Linked DNA regions of Acidicapsa ligni. The protein of the gene in region 1 interacts with the protein of each later gene in a pairwise test. Links are inferred from orthologs where the notes say so. Each region holds a gene or a part of one and is shown in the gene's direction. Other genes may lie near its edges. The genes, in order: ftsZ and rlmN.

Region 1 (3,290 bases):
GCATTATTACCTGCGCGAACCGTGCCGGGCTGGAAGTGACAGATACGGTGTTTGAGGCGATTGCCGCGGCTGAGGCTACGCTGACTGCAGATGAGCGCGAACTGGGCGTCTGCGTGCTGGATATTGGTGCGCATTCAACTGAGTTGGTGGTGTTTTTTGAAGGGGCTGTGGCACATACGGGGAGCATCCCGTTTGGCGGGCAGCACTTTACGAACGATCTGGCGGTTGTGTTGCAGATGCCGGTGGCGCATGCGGAGCAGCTCAAGTTGCGTCATGGACATGCGGTGGTGACGGCGGTTCCGCAGTTGGATGAGATTGAGATTCGCAATCCGAATCCGACGATGATCCGGCATCGGATGGTGGCTGAGATTCTGGAGCCGCGGGCGCGAGAGCTATTTGACATGGTGCGGCGCAGTTTGCGCGATGGCGGAGTGTTGGGTGCTCTGGGCGCGGGGTGCGTGCTTACGGGCGGTGCATCGACACTGCCAGGGCTGCTGGATGTGACGGAAAGCATTCTGCATGTGCGAGCGCGGATTGGACATCCGGTGCAGTTGTCGAGGATGCCGAGTGAGTTGACGCATCCGGCGTATGCCACGCTTGTTGGGATGCTGCTGTACGCGCATCGCAAGAGGGTTACGAAGACCGCGGAAAACAATAGTCTGCGTGCGAAGTTGCGCGCTATTTTTGCAGCCAGTTTGTAGTATCAGTATTGACAGGGGACGGAGGCAACTTTGATGGAACCAACGATGGATCCAATGGAGCGGGCGGGGATGATTCAGCCTGAGGCGGGCGAGACTGAGGCGATTCGAATTCAGTTTCACGATGAGGTTCCGCATGGAGCGCGCATCAAGGTGATCGGCGTGGGCGGCGGCGGTGGAAACGCTGTGAATCGCATGATTTCTGCCGGGGTTGAAGGTGTTGAGTTTATTACGGCCAACACGGATGTTCAGGCGCTGAAGTTATCGCAGGCTCCGGTGAAGTTGCAGCTTGGGGTGCGGCTGACTTCCGGGCTGGGCGCGGGCGCGAATCCGGATGTGGGCAGGCGTGCGGCATTGGAAGATTCGGACAAGATCATCGAGGCGCTTGAAGGCGCGGACATGGTGTTCGTCACGGCTGGCCTGGGTGGAGGCACGGGTACGGGCGCGGCTCCGGTGATTGCTTCGCTGGCCAGCGAGATGGGGATTTTGACTGTCGCTGTGGTCACACGGCCTTTTGCCTTTGAGGGCAAGCGGCGCTTGCAGCAGGCGGAGCGTGGAATGGCTGAGCTGCTGGAGTCGGTGGACACGATGATCGTGATCCCGAATGAAAAGCTGCTGGCGGTGGCCAAGGATGCCGGGTTCTTTGAGAGCTTCAGGATTGCGGACGATGTGCTGCGGCAGGGCGTGCAGGGCATTTCGGACATTATTACGATTCCGGGTATCATCAATCGCGATTTTGCCGATGTAAAGACCACGATGGCCGGTATGGGGCACGCGGTGATGGGCACGGCGGTTCGTTCGGGTGAGAATCGGGCGATCGAGGCGGCCCAGGCGGCGATGGCTTCTCCAATGCTGGAAGAGGGCGCAATCGACGGGGCGCGCGGGATTTTGATCAACATTACGGGATCGAGTTCGCTGAAGCTTTCTGAGGTGAATGCAGCCTCTTCGCTGATCCAGACATCGGCACATGAGGATGCAAATATTATCTTTGGCGCGGTACTGGACGAGAAGATGGGCGAGGAAGTGAAGATTACCGTGATTGCTACGGGCTTCCGCGACCAGATGCCGGAACGGCGTTCGCGCATGCTGGATGTGGCGTCGACGCCGGTGGTTTCGGTGCCTGTGGTAGCTCCGGATCATTGGATGAAGGAAGCAAATCCGGATGCGTTTCGGGCTCCGCTTCGATTTATGAGTGAGGCTGAGGAATCGATTGAGCCTGCGGCTGGCTCCGAGACGCTTGCTTCGTATGTGCCTCAGGTTCAATCGGTTGCGACCGAAGCGACTCCGATGTACAAGGCCGAACCGGCGATTGCCGAGGTGACTCTGCATGAAGCGGAGATGATTACGGAATTTGTACCGCAGCCGCCTCGATTTGCAGAGCTGGCTGAAGCTCCGGCGTATGCACCGTTGCCACGGGATTATCCGACGGACATGCGGGCTTTTTCAGGAGCCGGTGAAGCGGGCCGAATGCCAAGCGCGGGATCTGCGATCTTTGCCCAGCCGGAAGAGTCGGAGCACCAGGATCTGGATGTGCCTGCGTTTTTGAGACGGGGACAGTTTCAAGACTGATGTTTTCCAACTTGGATCAAGTTGGATTGGAATGAAAAATTGAACTGAAAAGAGGATTGCGCTCGTGATGCTTCCTCTATAAAGTTCGTTTAAGCCTGAAAGTGGGTTTGTTAAGTCCAACAGAACGTGGCGAGAAGTCCGCGCATGTACAGGATTTAATTGTGAAGGTTTGTTAAGCTGGTATTGGCAAAGGAATCAACCCTTCGCAATTTTTAAACAGGCAGTACACCGCCCCCGGCAATGATGAGCACGCATGGAACGCCTGCCGCGGACGAGAATTTGGATTTCAAGGATGTTGTCCCGGATGAAAAAACTTCTCTCGTGCGTTGCCTTTGCGGCCATGGTTTGTGGCGTAGTTCCCGGCTCACTTCGGATGGCGTCCGCAGTGGATGTGCCGAGGAATGTTCATCATGCCCGGACGACTCATGCTCATATTGTTGAGCGTCATGGCGTTCATGGGACATCGGCGCATCGGGTGGCAGGAAGTACTGCGGCGGGACACGCGAAGACGGCACATCTATCGGCACATGCTGGTACTCGGGGAGTTGCGACGGTGGTGGGTACCGGCCGTCGTGGACGCGTGCGCCGGACGACTTTGAGTGTTCGCGGGCATCGCTCATACGAGCGGTTTACTGCCAGTTCGTTTTCCAATACCCAGGGCGATGGCGACATTACGGCAGGGGAAGACCCGACGATTCGCGCGGCTGCGATTGAAGCGCTGGGCAATATGAACGGCACGGCGGTGGTGATCAATCCTGCGAACGGTCGGATTCTGGCGATGGTGAACCAGAAGCTGGCTCTGTCTCCGGGAGCGGAGCCTTGCTCGACGATCAAGCTGACGGTGGGAATGGCCGCGTTGTCAGAGGGGTTGGTTACTCGGAATACGCCGGTGAATCTGGGCGGCTTTCGAATGAACCTGACCGAGGCGCTGGCACACTCGAACAATCTTTATTTTGAAGAGATGGGCAGGGAACTGGGCTTTGAGCGCGTACGGCACTATGCGACGCAGTTTGGCCTGGGAGA
Region 2 (3,120 bases), on another replicon or contig:
GTAATCGAACAGGGTCGTCTGCCCCATGCCTGAAACCGTCTTCGTCGTTCCCAGGATCGGCTTGCCCAGCGGCTGATCCTTCCAGAAGTTCTGCGTGAAAATCTCATGCACCAGCACATCCGGATTGTCTTCGTCGATCTTGATCTCTTCCAGAATCACGCCCCGTTCGCGCTCGATATCGTTATCCGCAAACGTAGGATTCAGCACCAGGTCCGAAAGCACATCCAGCGCAATAGGCACATGATTCGATAGCGCCTTCACACTGAAACAAATCGTTTCCTTGCCCGTAAAAGCATCGAGATTGCCGCCAATCGCGTCCATCTCGCGCGCAATATGCTGCGCAGACCTCGACCGCGTTCCTTTGAACAGCATGTGCTCCACAAAGTGCGAAATGCCGTTAATCTCCGCCGCCTCATAGCGCGAGCCGGACTTGACCCACACCCCCATCGCCACCGAGCGCAGATGCTCCATCCGCTCCGTCAAAACAATCAGCCCGTTCGGCAGCACAGTGCGACGCAGATTGCGCTCCGCAAAAGGTTCATTCGTGAGTAAATTCGTACTGGAAATCGTCATAAGTTATCTCTTCCATTGTATTCCCGTTAATTCCTCCCCGCAGGGCAACCCACGTCTCGAATCGGAATCACTGGTATCCTGAATAAGCAGCAGCATTCCGATTTCCGTGACCCAACCCCTCCTCCAATCCGCCATCCAGCCATCTGCCGTCCAACCAGAGGACCTCGTCACCCTCACCAGCTTCGTGCCCGGTCCGGAACAAGCCGCGCAGCGCCAGCTCTTCGGCCTCGATACCGCCGCCCTCGCAAGCCTCTTCGCCGAGCTGGGCGAAAAGCCCTATCGCGGCAAGCAGTTAGCCGAAGCCCTTTATCGTCAGCGCGTAACCCATCTTGATGAAATCACCACCCTCCCCAAAGCCCTGCGCGACAAACTCGCGTCCGCAGGCTGGGAAGTCGGCCGCCCCCGCATCGCCGAAAGCTTCAAAAGCATCGACGGCACCGAGCGCTACCTCGTCCAGGGCGTAGGACCAATCGGCTCTGCCCAGACCGTAGAAACCGTCTGGATGCCGGAAGGCGACGAAGGAGCAGAGTACAGTCTTGAACCAGGAGAAGATCCGGGCGCCGAAGGCGCATCTTCAGCCGCGAGTGCCTGGAAGAGGGCTACGATCTGTGTTTCTAGCCAGATCGGCTGCGCCGTCAACTGCCAGTTCTGTCTCACCGCCAAACTCGGCATGCAACGCAATCTGACGCCAGGCGAAATCGCAGGCCAGGTAGTCGCCGTTCTCGAACGCCACAAAGTCGAGTTGAACAAGAGCCGCGTCAACCTCGTCTTCATGGGCATGGGCGAGCCCTTTTTGAACTACGACAACTTCATGTCCGCCGTTCGCATCCTCATGGACGAAGTCGGCATCGCCGCCCCACGCATGACCGTGTCCACCTCCGGCATCGTTCCCGGCATCCTGCGCTTTGCCGAAGAAAAGATCCGCCCCAAACTTGCCATCAGCCTCAACGCGCCAAACGATACCGTCCGCGAAAGCATCATGCCCATTAACCGCAAATGGAACATCGCCGCGGTTCTCGATGCCGTCCGCACCATCCCCTTCAAAACTCGCGAACGCGTCACCTTTGAGTACGTCATGCTGGGCGGCGTAACCGACCAACCTGAACACGCCGAAGAAGTAATCAAGCTCGTCCGCCGCGCCAACCTCCCAGCCATGATCAACCTGATCGCCTGGAACCCCGGCCCTGGAATCGCCTACAACAGCCCCTCAGCAGACTCCGTCTCCCGCTTCCAGCAACAGCTACTGGCAGCAGGCATCCAAACCTACATCCGCCGCCCCCGAGGCCGCGACATCTACGCCGCCTGCGGCCAGCTAAAGCGCACCACAGAGAGCGCCACCCAGTAGCAAAAGCAAGTAGCAAGTCCGTCTGCAATAAAGTGTTGCCCTTGCGGTTGTTGTTGCTTGTTTTTGCTCTAGCTGTAGCTTTTCTGCCGTTGCCTTTCTGCCCTTGTCGTTGCTTTTTGCCTTTGTCGTTGCCGTTGCCTTTCTGGCTGTCATTCCCGAAGGGAATCTGCTTCTTCCTTCGCTACCCCACCACAAAATGAACCCACCCACCAGCGACTTTTCCCACACCAACCGAGTCTCATCAGAAATCGCGATAGGGAGTAACTCAATGCGCAATGTCTCCAAATTAGTTTTCGTATGCCTTTTATTTTGTTCTTCTTTTTTAGTAGCAGGCGCAGCCCAGTTGCCGGATAACCCACCCCTGGCCGCCGTTCCCTCAGACTTTCAGTTCACAGGCACCTGGGATTGCGCCGGCACCTTCCGCACCAACCAGGTACACAAAGCCGTCTTTGCCGCCGGAGCCATCCTCGGAGAAAAGTGGCTTGAGATCACCGAGCGCGATCTGGTTCCGTCCACCGGCTACCTGGCCAAATACCTGATTGGCTACGATCCCCAGCAAAAAGCCCTGGTCGAATATGACGCCAACAACTTCAGTACCGCCGTCTACACCAGCACTGAAGGCTGGAAAAACGGAGTCCTCACCATGACTTCAGCCGTCACCGACGACCCCAAGGCTCCCTACGTCGCCAACCGCTTCATCTACACCATCAACGGTGCCGATTCCTTCACAATCGATTGGAAGATCAGCAAGACCACTCCACTCAACTTTGTCTCTGGCGATCATCTGGTCTGCAAACGCCGCCCGAACGTCTAAGGCTGCAGTTGATGAGAAATAAAACAGCAGAGAGTTTACCGGGCGATGGTGTCTCCACCTGAATGCGTCAGTCTGGATGTGTAAGTAATCTCACAGCATCACTGCGAAACGGGAGAAATGCAATCCTGTGGATTTCGTCCCGTTCGCGCCATCGCCACCCGGCCTAACTCCATCAGCGCTCCTGTAACGCGATCCGAAGCATGGCGCAGCACATCGCCCTCGCTCAGAAAATTCCCCACCACGCAGCGCACGCCCATACTCTCCACGCGCTCGATATCCGGCTCAATCGGCACCGCGCCCTCTGCCGCATAACGCACCAGCATCTCCGGCGAAACCTGAGCCGTGTTGATCAGTGCGTAATCAAAAATCGGCGCGCCCGTATGCTCGT

The links.
Region 2: the proteins of ftsZ (region 1) and rlmN interact in binary tests that used the Escherichia coli proteins (3 or more experiments, as listed by UniProt). The link is inferred for Acidicapsa ligni from one-to-one orthologs.

Annotation. Positions count from the first base shown.
Region 1 is NZ_JAGSYG010000002.1:373,723-377,012, forward strand. Bases 51-3,018 are described here. They hold ftsZ (cell division protein FtsZ), read left to right. Parts: upstream 51-770; coding sequence 771-2,267; downstream 2,268-3,018. Other genes in these bases: ftsA (cell division protein FtsA), read left to right, coding at 51-701; OHL19_RS07905 (penicillin-binding transpeptidase domain-containing protein), read left to right, coding at 2,572-3,018. Also shown: more of ftsA, read left to right, coding at 1-50; more of OHL19_RS07905, read left to right, coding at 3,019-3,290. UniProt on the Escherichia coli protein: Essential cell division protein that forms a contractile ring structure (Z ring) at the future cell division site. The regulation of the ring assembly controls the timing and the location of cell division.
Region 2 is NZ_JAGSYG010000003.1:832,331-835,450, reverse strand. What follows is about bases 1-2,798. They hold rlmN (23S rRNA (adenine(2503)-C(2))-methyltransferase RlmN), read left to right. Parts: upstream 1-679; coding sequence 680-1,918; downstream 1,919-2,798. Other genes in these bases: OHL19_RS13740 (hypothetical protein), read left to right, coding at 2,262-2,732; OHL19_RS13750 (M16 family metallopeptidase), read right to left, coding at 1-573. Outside these bases: OHL19_RS13735 (gluconeogenesis factor YvcK family protein), read right to left, coding at 2,831-3,120.